Regions from separate parts of the Bradyrhizobium sp. USDA 4011 genome, predicted to be linked through region 3. Evidence: predicted binding sites of a transcription regulator. Region 3 holds the regulator's gene; each other region holds the start of a gene.
What was found. Region 3 encodes PhoB, which activates phosphate uptake and scavenging genes when phosphate is short. Its sites were predicted from a motif close to TGTCATNNANCTGTCAT; they were not measured.

Region 1: ACVW1C_RS26690 (esterase-like activity of phytase family protein) is a predicted target of PhoB. The motif match lies at 1,917-1,933, and genes of this name have one in related genera.
Region 2: ACVW1C_RS02795 (RNA degradosome polyphosphate kinase) is a predicted target of PhoB. The motif match lies at 2,007-2,023, and genes of this name have one in related genera.

The regions. Positions count from the first base shown of each region.
Region 1 covers NZ_JBSSGG010000001.1:5,671,030-5,675,236, reverse strand. The annotation lists gene ACVW1C_RS26700 (FecCD family ABC transporter permease) at 1-931, shown strand, start outside; gene ACVW1C_RS26695 (heme ABC transporter ATP-binding protein) at 928-1,719, shown strand; gene ACVW1C_RS26690 (esterase-like activity of phytase family protein) at 1,982-3,334, shown strand; gene ACVW1C_RS26685 (hypothetical protein) at 3,844-4,207, shown strand, end outside.
Region 2 covers NZ_JBSSGG010000001.1:544,543-548,749, forward strand. The annotation lists gene purM (phosphoribosylformylglycinamidine cyclo-ligase) at 1-490, opposite strand, end outside; gene ACVW1C_RS02785 (CDP-alcohol phosphatidyltransferase family protein) at 650-1,192, shown strand; gene ACVW1C_RS02790 (chromosomal replication initiator DnaA) at 1,288-1,965, shown strand; gene ACVW1C_RS02795 (RNA degradosome polyphosphate kinase) at 2,098-4,207, shown strand, end outside.
Region 3 covers NZ_JBSSGG010000001.1:4,981,249-4,985,455, forward strand. The annotation lists gene pstA (phosphate ABC transporter permease PstA) at 1-598, shown strand, start outside; gene pstB (phosphate ABC transporter ATP-binding protein PstB) at 595-1,416, shown strand; gene phoU (phosphate signaling complex protein PhoU) at 1,428-2,144, shown strand; gene phoB (phosphate regulon transcriptional regulator PhoB) at 2,275-2,985, shown strand; gene ACVW1C_RS23345 (GcrA family cell cycle regulator) at 3,167-3,679, opposite strand; gene ACVW1C_RS23350 (acetylornithine transaminase) at 4,176-4,207, shown strand, end outside.

The sequences.
Region 1 (4,207 bases), 690 kb from region 3:
CGCGCTCGGACTATGGGCCGACGGCGCGGCCAACCCGCTGCTGGCGCGCGACCAGCTCGTGGTGTGGTCGATCCGGATCCCGCGGATCGCCGCGGCCGCGATGGTCGGCGGACTCCTTGCCGTATCAGGCACAATCATGCAGGGCCTGTTCCGCAACCCCCTCGCCGACCCGGCGCTGGTCGGCGTCTCCTCCGGCGGCGCGTTTGCGGCGGCCGCGGCGATCGTGTTCACCGACAGCCATCTCGGCGAAAGCCTGCGCTTCCTGCAACATCAATTGCTGCCGATCGCGGCCTTTGGCGGCTCACTGATCACGACCATCGTGCTTTATGGCATTGCCAGCCGCGGCGGCCGGACCTCGATTGCGATCTTCCTGCTCGCCGGGCTTGCAATTGCCGCGATCGCCAATGCCGGGATCGGTCTCCTGGTGTTCGTCGCCGACGACCGCCAGCTCCGCGACATCACCTTCTGGATGCTAGGTTCGCTGAGCGGCGCAACCTGGACCAAGCTCACGGCGCTGGCGCCGGTGCTGGCCGCGGCTCTGATCGCTTGCCTCTGGATCGCGCGCGGGCTCGACGTGCTCGTGCTCGGCGAGGCCGAGGCGTTCCACAGCGGCGTCGATGTCGAACGGCTGAAGCGGATCTCGATCGTGCTGGTGTCGGCGATGACCGGGGTCGCGGTTTCGGTCTGCGGCGTGGTCGGTTTCGTCGGCATCGTGGTGCCGCATCTGCTGCGGCTGGTGATCGGTCCCGCGCATCGCCTGCTGCTGCCGGCCTCCGCGTTGCTCGGCGCTATCCTGCTGGTCGGCGCCGACACCGTGGCGCGCACCGTCGTAGCCCCGGCGGAAATGCCGATCGGCATCCTGACCGCGGCGATCGGTGCGCCGTTCTTCCTCGCCATGCTGCTGCGCCAGCGCTCGCTGGTGTCGCTATGAGCGCGCTGCTGCAGGCGCAGTCGGTATCGATGAAGGTCGGCGGCGCCGCGCTGGTCGATGCGGTCTCGCTGCAGATCGGCGCCGGCGAGATGATCGCGATCGTGGGTCCCAACGGCGCCGGCAAATCGACCCTGCTGCGGATGCTGTCGGGCGATCTCCGTCCGTCGCGCGGAACGATCCGGCTCAGGCAGCGCGACCTCAACGCCTATGGTCCGCGCGAGCTGGCGCAGCACCGTGCGATGCTGTCGCAGCACGTCAACGTCACCTTTCCGTTCACCGTCGAGGAAATCGTCAGCATGGGCGCCGGCGAGAGCCCGCGCGCGGTGACGCGTGCGCTGGTCACTGCCGCGCTGGACGAGGTCGGGCTCGCGCATTTCCGCTTCCGGCAATTGCCGACGCTGTCCGGCGGCGAGCAGCAGCGCGCGCATTTCGCCCGCGTGTTGGTGCAACTTGCCTGCGGCGAGGCGCTGCATGGGCCGGGGCTCTTGCTGCTGGACGAGCCGACCTCGAGCCTCGATTTGCGGCATCAGATCGATCTGGTCGAGACCGCCCGGCGGCGCGCCGCGCGCGGCACCGCCGTGATCGCGATCCTGCACGACCTCAACCTCGCGATGCGGTTTGCGGACCGCATCCTGCTGCTGCATCGCGGCCGGATTGCCGTCGACGGCGACCGTGCCGCCGCGATGCGGGCCGACACGCTGAGGCAGATCTTCGAGATCGACGCCACGATCGACTACACCGGCAGCGGCGTGCCTTTCCTGCTGCCGCAGACGATGCGGCCCGTCTAGACCCTCAACCTCGTCATTGCGAGGAGCGGCAGCGACGAAGCAATCCATGTCTGCGTTTGCTGCGCTAGGGATTGCTTCGCTTCGCTCGCAATGACGTGACAGACAGTCTCACAACCTTCTCGGGACGACATTTGTGGCCAGGAGGCGACGTAACGCCGCAAGGCTTATCCCGTCGCAACATCCACGGTTCACAAAACTGTCAGCCGGCTGTAACAGGCGGCCCGGAGAACACCGCATCGTTTATCCTTTTGGGAGATCAACCATGCGCCTGTCACTGCTCTGTTCCGTCGCCTCGATCCTGCTCGCCACATCCGCGTTCGCGCAGAGCGAGGGCGAATTCCCGGCGACGCTGGCAGGACACGCCGTGATGCCGGCGGAGAGCTTCATCGACGCCCCCGCCGATGCGCCGAACGATTTGAAGACGTCCGGCAAGTACACCACCGGCAAGCGCGTCGATGCCATCGGCACCGTGATGGGCAAATCCTACGAGCGGCCGACCGGCGTGTCGCTGCCATTCAAGGGCCAGCCGCTGCAGGGTCATTCCGGCATCAAGGCGATGCCGGACGGCTCGTTCTGGGTGATCACCGACAACGGCATGGGCGCGCGCTACAACTCGGCGGACTCGATGCTGTACCTGAACCGCTACAAGATGGACTGGGCGAACGGCAAGATCGAGCGTCAGGAGACCGTGTTCCTGCACGATCCCGACAAGAAGGTGCCGTTCCGCATCGTGCATGAGGACACCGCCAAGCGCTACCTCACCGGTGCCGACTTCGATACCGAGGGCTTCCAGATCATCAACGACACCTTCTGGATCGGCGACGAGTTCGGGCCCTACATCCTCAAGGCCGACAAGACCGGCAAGATCCTCGCGGTGTTCGAGACGGTCGCCGACGGCAAGCCGGTGCGCTCGCCGGATCACTGGGCCGTGCAGTCGCCCGGCGCCCCTGGCGCCACCTACACCAACGTCAACCTGCGCCGCTCCAAGGGCTATGAGGGCTTTGCCTCCTCCAAGGACGGCAAGTTCCTCTACGGCCTGCTCGAAGGGCCGCTGTGGGATGCCGACAAGAAGGATTGGGAGAAGGTCGACGGCAAGGAAGCCTCGCGCATCCTCGAATTCGACGTCACGGCGGAGAAGTTCACCGGTCGCTATTGGCAGTATGTGTTCGAGCAGAACGGCAATGCGATCGGCGACTTCAACATGATTGATCCGACCCAGGGCCTCGTGATCGAGCGCGACAATGGCGAAGGCACCGCCGACAAGGCCTGCCCGCAAGGCCAGCGCGGCGAGAACTGTTTCCCTGACCTCGCCAGGTTCAAGCGCGTCTACAAGATCGAGCTGTCCGACGCCAATGTCGGCAAGCCGGTGCGCAAGATCGCCTATATCGACCTGATGAAGATCCGCGACCCGAACAAGAAGGCCCGCAAGCCGCTCAACGACGGCGTCTACACCTTCCCGTTCTTCACCATCGAGAATGTCGACCGGGTCGACGAGACCCACATCATCGTCGGCAACGACAACAATCTGCCGTTCTCCTCGAGCCGCGACCCGAACAAGGCCGATGACGACGAGTTCGTGCTGCTCGAAGTCGGCGACTTCCTGAAGGCGAAGTGAGTGGTTGCGCTTGCCGCTAACAACAGCGTCGTCGCCCGGCTCGCCGCCTCCGCTACAGCTTCGGCGCGCCATGCACTCATGGCCTCGTCGAAGCCTTGGCGTAGACGGGACCGGGCGACCCAGTATTCCAGAGAGGTCTGAGTTCAATCGATAGGCCGCGGCGTACTGGAGGCCCGCTCAAGGCGGGGCATGACAGTGAATATGCGGAAGCAGTCCCGTCATCCTGAGGTGCGAGCGGAGCGAGCCTCGAAGGATGCACGGCCCCGACGATGCCGCGCGGAGCAAGCCGGGCCGTCGCCCTTCGAGACGGTCGCTTTGCGACCTCCTCAGGGTGACCGTGATAGAGCTGCCCCGCCTCACTCAGCGTTAGCTCGCTCCTTCTTCATCCGAATCCCCGAACATAGGATCGCGCTGGACAAGGCGCCAACGGTTGTCTTGCAATTGCCCTTCTACCGAAGCGCTCGATGATGATAGCCTCGGTCGATGCTTGAATCGCTTCGGGGCCAATCATGCGAGAAAAATCCAGCCTGACCTACATCGAGGCGTTGATCGCCGCGGGCTTCGTTGCGTATCTGAGCTGGGACCAGAGCTGGGGGCTTCCGCCAGGACTGGTCGCTTTGATGCTCGGCGTGATCGTCTACTTTGCCTACCTGGCCTTGATGCGACAACTGGTGAGATTTCATCAGAACAGCTATGAGGTCGTGGCGACGATCCTGGCCGTTGCGTGGGGCATGTTGGCTTATCTGGTCACGGGTGCGCTGCAGGCGGGATTCGCCAGTCAGATACCCGCCTCGCTGCAGATGCATCTGTGGCCCTGGATCGCGGCGATCGTGGCTTTCATCGGAGCACTCGCCAGCAAAGTGCGCTTCATGG
Region 2 (4,207 bases), 4.4 Mb from region 3:
CGACCGCAAAGCCGCCGAGGTCGTAATCGCCATCCTTGTAGAGGCCGGGCATCTCGGCGGTCTCGCCGCCGATCAGCGCGCAGCCGGATTCGCGGCAGCCCTCGGCGATGCCAGCGACGATCTGCGCCGTGGCCTCCGGGTGGAGCTTGCCGCAGGCGAAATAGTCGAGGAAGAACAGCGGTTCCGCGCCCTGCACGACGAGGTCGTTGACCGACATTGCGACCAAATCGATGCCGATGCCGCTGTGGAGGCCGGTCTCGATCGCGATCTTCAGCTTCGTGCCGACGCCATCGGTCGCGGCCACCAGGACCGGATCCTTGAAGCCGGCGGCCTTGAGGTCGAACAGCCCGCCGAATCCGCCGATCTCGGCGTCCGCGCCGGGCCGTGCGGTGGCCCGCACCATCGGCTTGATCAGATCGACCAGACGATTGCCGGCGTCGATATCGACACCCGAATCCGCGTAAGTGAGCCCGTTTTTGCGCTCGGTCATGCCCAATTCCAGATGATAGGGGCTGGTTACGAGGAATTCCGCCCCCGCGCAATGGCTCGCGGCGATGCGGCCGCGATACTATGTAGATAACACCCGGCCGCCGCGCAAAAGAGCCGGATATCGAGTAAAATCAGGCTTCTAGCCGGGAAGCGATTCGAGTTGAGCATTCCGAATATCATCACCCTCGGCCGCATCATCCTGGTGCCGGTGATCGTCTGGGCCATCGTCTCGAGCCAGATGGAGATCGCGTTTGCGATCTTCGTGATCGCCGGCGTCTCGGACGCGGTCGACGGTTTCCTTGCCAAGCGCTTCAACATGGCGAGTGAGCTCGGCGCCCTGCTCGACCCGCTCGCCGACAAGGCGCTGCTGGTGTCGATCTATGTCGCGCTGGGAATCTGGGGCGCGGTGCCGCGCTGGATCGTGATTCTCGTGGTGTCGCGCGACATCATGATCGTCTCCGCCGTGATTGTGTCATGGTTGTTCGACAAGCCGGTCGAGATGAAGCCGTTGATGGTGTCGAAGCTGAACACGGTGGCACAGGTCGCATTCGCGGCCCTGGTGCTGGCTTCGCTCGGCTTCGGGTTTCAGCCGCACCCCTACGACCTGATCCTGATGGGTCTGGTCACGATCTTTACTTTGGGTTCGGTGTCCCTCTATCTCGTGGAGTGGGTGCGGCACATGAGCACGATCGAGGCTCGGTAGCGCACGATCCGGACAAGTGGAAACCGGCTTTCCCGCGACAAGCGCGAAGCGTTTGCGCAGGGATCATGCTAAAATAACGTGGTTTGGAGATTTGCGTGGCCGGTAGCGTTCAACCTCGTCAATTGGCTTTGGCCTTGCCGCACGAGGAGAAGCTGACCCGCGACGATTTCCTTGAGGGGCCCGCCAACGAGGCGGCGCTGGCGCTGATCGACGGCTGGCCCGACTGGCCGAATCGAATCATGCTGCTAGTGGGGTCCGAAGGCTCCGGCAAGAGCCACCTCGCCGCGATCTGGGCCGAGATCGCCGGCGCGCGCTCGACCGCGGCGCATGCCCTGACCGCCGACACGGTGCCAATGGCGCTCGCGACAGGCGCGCTGGTGGTCGAGGACCTCCGGCCGGCGGATTTCGACGAGCGCGCGATGTTCCATCTGATGAATCTCGCACGCCAGGACGATGCCTTCGTCCTGATCACGGCGCGCGTGCCGCCCTCGGCGTTCGAGATCGAGCTGCGCGATCTGCGCTCCCGGCTTCGCGCGGTGCCGACGGTGACGCTGCTGCCACCCGACGACCAGCTGTTCCGCGGCCTGATCGTCAAGTTCTGCGCCGATCGCCAGATGAGCGTGGACGAGCCGCTCGTCAGCTACCTGACCAACCGGATCGAGCGGTCCTATACAGCCGTCCGCCAAGCGGTCGAGTTGCTCGACACCGAGGCGCTCCGGCTCGGCCGGCCGGTGACCCGGGCGCTGGCGGCCGAGCTGTTGCGCGATGCTTGACCGTCCCCGCGGCTTGACGGCGCGGGCCGGCGGAACATCAATGTCATCGAAACGTCATCGCAATATCACATGGTCTGCGCGGCCCTCGGCTAGACCGCCCCAGCCCCCTGCCCGGAATTGGACCAGCACTTGATGGACTCGGCACAAGCACCTGAAATCAAAGAGAAAGAGGCGGAGCTCCCGCCCGTCCCCGCGGTCGCGACCAGCCCCGAGCGATTCATCAACCGGGAGCTGTCCTGGCTGCACTTCAACCGCCGGGTGCTCGAGGAATCGGTCAATCTCGGCCATCCCCTGCTGGAGCGGGTCCGCTTCCTGTCGATTTCAGCGAATAACCTCGACGAGTTCTTCATGGTCCGCGTCGCCGGCATCAAGGCCCAGGTCCGCGAGGGCATTGCCGAGCGTAGCCCGGACGGCCTGCTGCCGGCCGAGCAGCTCGTGATGATCAACAAGACCGTGTCGCAGCTCGCCTCCGACCAGCAGGCTATCTGGAGCGACCTGCGCGAGCTCCTGTCCAAGGTCGGCATCCAGCTGGTCGACGGGCGCGACGTCACCAAATCCGAACGCACCTGGATCGAGGATCACTTCCTCCACAATATCTTCCCGCTGCTGACGCCGCTTGCGATCGACCCGGCGCATCCGTTCCCGTTCATCCCGAACCTCGGCTTCACGGTCGCGCTCCAATTGTCGCGGGTCTCCGACGGCAAGGCGATGAACGCGCTGATCCGCATGCCCGGCAAGATCGACCGCTTCATCCGCATTCCCTCGACCAAGGAAGGCGCGCCGGCGCGGCTGATCACGCTCGAGCAGGCCACCGGTCTGTTCATCGGCCGCCTGTTCCCCGGCTACACCGTCAAGGGCCAGGGCGCGTTCCGCATCATCAGGGACTCCGAACTCGAAATCGAGGAAGAGGCCGAAGACCTCGTTCGCCTGTTCGAGACCGCGCTCAAGCGCCGCCGGCGCGGGTCGGTGATCCGGCTCGAGATCGAGGCCACAATGCCCGAAGAGCTGCGCGTCTTCGTGCAGCAGGCATTGTCGGCCACGGATGATGAAGTGATCCTGGTCGACGGCGTGCTCGCGATGAACGAGCTGTCGCAGCTCACCCGCCTCAATCGCCCCGACCTCGAATTCCCGCCCTACGTGCCGCGCCATCCCGAACGAGTGCGCGACCATGGCGGCGATATCTTCGCCGCCATCCGCCAGAAGGACCTCGTGGTTCATCACCCCTACGAATCCTTCGACGTCGTCGTCCAGTTCCTGCAGCAGGCGGCGCGCGATCCCGACGTGGTCGCGATCAAGCAGACGCTCTATCGCACCTCGAACAACTCGCCGATCGTGCGCGCGCTGGCGGATGCCGCCGAAGCCGGCAAGTCGGTGACCGCGCTGATCGAATTGAAGGCGCGCTTCGACGAGGAGGCCAATATCCGCTGGGCGCGCGACCTCGAACGCGCCGGCGTGCAGGTCGTCTACGGCTTCATCGAGCTGAAGACCCACGCCAAGCTGTCGATGGTGGTGCGCCGCGAGGGCGGCAACCTCACCACCTATGTGCACACCGGCACCGGCAACTATCATCCGGTCACCGCCCGCATCTACACCGACGTCTCCTACTTCACGTCGGACCCGATCATCGGCCGCGACGTCGCGCGGGTGTTCAACTACATCACCGGCTATGCCGAGCCGAGCGACATCGAGAAGATGGCGGTGTCGCCGCTGACATTGCGCAAGCGGATCATCGAGCACATCCACGGCGAGATCGCCCACGTCAAGCATGGCCGGCCCGGCGCGATCTGGATGAAGATGAACGCGCTGGTCGATCCTGACATCATCGACGCGCTGTACGACGCCTCGCAGGCCGGCGTCTCGATCGAGCTCGTGGTGCGCGGCATCTGCTGCCTGCGGCCGGGGCTGCCCGGATTGTCGGAGAACATCCGCGTCAAATCGGTGATCGGCCGATTCCTGGAACACGGCCGGATCTATTGCTTCGGCATGGGCCAGGGCCTGCCGAGCGCAAAAGCTGCTGTGTATATCTCGTCCGCCGACATGATGCCGCGGAACCTCGACCGCCGCGTCGAGGTTCTCTGTCCGCTGCAAAATCCGACGGTGCATCAGCAGGTTCTCGAACAGATCATGGTCGCGAACCTGAAGGATACCGAGCAGAGCTGGCAATTGTTGCCGGATGGGTCCTCAACGCGTATGAAGGCCGCGAAAGGCGAAGAGCCGTTCAATCTACATGACTATTTCATGA
Region 3 (4,207 bases):
GCCGCTCGGCCTGTTCGCCGGCACCTACCTCGCCGAATACGGCAGGCACGACAAGCTCACCTCGGTGATCCGCTTCATCAACGACATCCTGCTCAGCGCGCCCTCGATCATCATCGGCCTGTTCATCTACGGTGCTGTGGTGGTGCCGATGCGTGGCTTCTCGGCGATCGCAGGCAGTCTAGCGCTCGCCGTGATCGTGATCCCGGTCGTGCTGCGCACCACCGAGGACATGCTGCTGCTGGTGCCCAATCCGCTGCGCGAGGCGGCCTCCGCGCTCGGCCTGCCGCGCTCGCTGGTGATCAAGCGGATCGCTTATCGTGCTGCGCGTAGCGGCTTGATCACCGGCGTGCTGCTGGCGACCGCCCGTGTCGCCGGCGAGACCGCGCCGCTGCTGTTCACCGCGCTGTCTAACCAGTTTTTCAGCTGGGACTTGACCAAGACGATGGCCAACCTGCCGGTGACCATCAACAATTTCGTGCAGAGCCCCTACGCCTACTGGAAAGAGCTGGCGTGGAGCGGCGCACTGCTGATCACATTCACCGTGCTCGCGCTGAATATCGGCGCGCGTATCCTTGGTGCCGAAAGGGCCGCAAAATGACCGAGCTCTCCGTTTCAACCAGTAACCCGAGCCACGTTGCACCGCATACGCCGCTGCCGGAAGCGCCGCCGAAAGTCACGGTGCGCAACCTCAATTTCTATTACGGCGAGCACCACGCGCTGAAGAACATCAACCTGACGCTGGGTACCAACCGCGTCACCGCGTTCATCGGTCCGTCCGGCTGCGGCAAGTCGACCCTGCTGCGGATATTCAACCGGATGTACGATCTCTATCCGGGCCAGCGCGCGGTCGGTCAGCTGATGCTGGACCAGACCAACATTCTCGATCCCAAGCTCGACCTCAATCTGCTGCGTGCGCGGGTCGGCATGGTGTTCCAGAAGCCGACGCCGTTCCCGATGACGATCTACGAGAACATCGCCTTCGGCATCCGCCTTTACGAGAAGATCTCGAAGTCCGAGATGGACGACCGGGTCGAGAAGGCGCTGCGCGGCGGCGCGCTGTGGAACGAGGTCAAGGACAAGCTGAACGCCTCCGGCCTGTCGCTTTCCGGCGGCCAGCAGCAGCGCCTGTGCATCGCGCGCACCGTGGCGGTGCGGCCCGAGGTGATCCTGTTCGACGAGCCGTGCTCCGCGCTCGATCCGATCTCGACCGCCAAGGTCGAGGAGCTGATCCAGGAGCTCTCCGAGGACTACACGATCGCGATCGTCACCCACAACATGCAGCAGGCGGCGCGCGTCTCCGACAAGACCGCCTTCATGTATCTCGGTGAGCTGATCGAGTTCGACGACACCAACAAGATCTTCACCTCGCCGAGCGATCGACGGACTCAGGATTACATCACCGGCCGGTTCGGCTGAGGAGATACAAGATGGCTTCTGAACATACCGCCAAGGCATTCGACAGCGACCTGCAGGAGTTGACCCGCCTGGTCGCCGAGATGGGCGGCCTCGTCGAACGGATGATCACCGAGTCGGTCGACGCGCTGATCCGTCGCGACGTCGCTCTCGGCAAGCGCGTGGTCGCCGCCGACATCGAGATCGACAATCTGCAGCGCGTCATCGAAGAGCGCGCAGTGCTGACGATCGCCCGCCGCCAGCCGATGGCGATCGACCTGCGTGAAATCGTCAGCGCGATGCGCGTGGCCACCGACCTCGAGCGGATCGGCGACCTCGCCAAGAACATGGGCAAGCGCGTCGCGGCGCTGGAAAGCGATTTCCAGCCGCTGAAGCTGATCCGCGGCCTGGAGCACATGACCGACCTCGTGCTGTCGCAGGTCAAGTCGGTGCTCGACGCCTATGCCGCGCACGACCTGCCGGCGGCGATGAACGTCTGGAAGGGCGACGAGGAGGTCGATGCGATCTGCACCTCGCTTTTCCGCGAGCTGCTGACCTACATGATGGAGGATCCGCGCAACATCTCGTTCTGCATCCATCTGATGTTCTGCGCCAAGAACATCGAGCGGATCGGCGATCACGCCACCAATATCGCCGAGACCGTGTTCTACATGATCGAGGGCCAGCAGATCACCGACAAGCGCCCGAAGGGCGACATGACCAATTTTGCCACCACTGTGCCGGGTACCTAGGACATGATCCGCGGGCGCGGAGCCGGATTGTCTTCACGACAAGTCGTTTCCGCGGGGATTATGCCCAGGAAAGTAAGCGTTTCGGTTTGCGTCTGGGCAACGGATCACCACAGAGAGAGAACTTAAACCGATGAGCGCACGCATTCTGGTAGTCGAAGACGAGGAAGCGCTGACGACACTGTTGCGCTACAACCTCGATGCGGAAGGCTACGATGTCGAAACGGTCGGGCGCGGCGACGATGCCGACACCCGCCTGAAGGAGCGCGTTCCCGACCTCGTGGTACTGGACTGGATGCTGCCGGGCCTGTCCGGCATCGAGCTGTGCCGCCGCCTGCGGGCGCGTCCCGAGACCAAGCAGCTTCCGATCATCATGCTCACCGCGCGCGGCGAGGAGAGCGAGCGCGTGCGCGGGCTTGCCACCGGCGCCGACGATTACATCGTCAAGCCGTTCTCGGTGCCGGAGCTCCTGGCGCGAGTGAAGGGCCTGCTGCGGCGGGCTAGCCCGGAGCGGCTGGCGACCGTGCTCACCTATGGCGATATCGAGCTCGACCGCGAGAAGCGCCGCGTGGCGCGCTCGGGACGTCCGATCGATCTCGGTCCGACCGAGTATCGGCTGCTCGAATTCTTCCTCGAGCATCCCGGCCGCGTGTTCAGCCGCGAGCAGCTGCTCGACAGCGTCTGGGGCCGCGACATCTATATCGATGAGCGTACCGTCGACGTGCATATCGGCCGCCTGCGCAAGCTGCTCAATCCGGGCCGCGAGCAGGATCCGATCCGCACCGTGCGCGGCGCCGGTTATGCGCTCGACGACCGCTTCGCCAAAGCCGAGCCGCAGCCGTAAGGCTGGCCGCCAATCGCAACAACGGTCCCGTCATTGCGAGCGTAGCGAAGCAATCCATCCTACCGCAAATGCGGAACGATGGATTGCTTCGTCGCTTCGCTCCTCGCAATGACGGCAACCACAAAAAAATCCCCGCTTTCGCGGGGATTTGCTTTTGCAGTCCAGGCAAGTTTCCCGAGTGCTACTTGATCTGTGGCTTCGCCGATGGCCGGCGGCGATCGGCGGCGGGCTGGTAGGCGACGCGCGAGTGATGCGCGCAATAGGGCAGGCCGGCGAGCGCCTTGCCGCCGCAGAAGAAGAATTCCGGGCTCGAGGGATCGCCGACCGGCCAGTGGCAGGTGGCCTCGTTGAGCTCGAGCAGCGACAGCCGCTGGCTCATCGGCACCACATTGTCGAAGGAGATCGGATCGGGCTCCATCTCGACCTCGAAGGCGTGCGCCAGCGCGGTGTTGCCGCGCGACACCGGGCGCGCCACCCGCATCATGTGCTGGGCGGGACGGGCCTTGCGCTGCCGCGGCGCAGCCGTGGAGGGCGCCTTGGCACGGCCGGAGAGGCCGAGCCGATGTACTTTGCCGATCACGGCGTTTCGCGTCACATTGCCAAGTTCCGCCGCGATCTGGCTGGCTGAGAGGCCGGATTCCCAGAGCTTCTTCAGCTGCTCGACGCGATCGTCGGACCAGGTCAATACAGTCATCGCATTCTTCCTTTCGCATGGCGCCGGCCACTCATCGGAGCGGCGCTGCGAGCCAATCTGGACAAATATCCCTGCGGCCAGAATCCCTTAGCCCTCGCCGGGCACGGTGTTGCGCCCGAACGTTTACGCGAGACACGAAGGCTACTTAGAGGGTCCAGTACTGCCGCACGAGATGTCGTACCCGACAGGCCAAACGCTACAATATGGCGTGACTCTGGCGCAAGAGTCCGCGGCCGTGCGTCCACATGTTCCCACAAAGTTAAGCATTGCTGTGAGGCTTTTCCACCGCACCGGAATGCTCCGGATTGCGCTAGTTTCGCATTGCAGGAAGGCCAGCAAAGGCTAGCTCCTGGCGATTGACACTTACCGGCCGCCGCATAGAATGACCCGCACGTGCCGCCCGCAAAGGCGGCCGTTTTGTTTTCCGAAGCTGGCGGTTGCTGCGTTGGCGTCAAGGCGCGCAGCAATTGACGGCTTCAAACCGGCAGTGAACGCCATGACCAACGCCTCGTCGCATCTGCTCCCCGT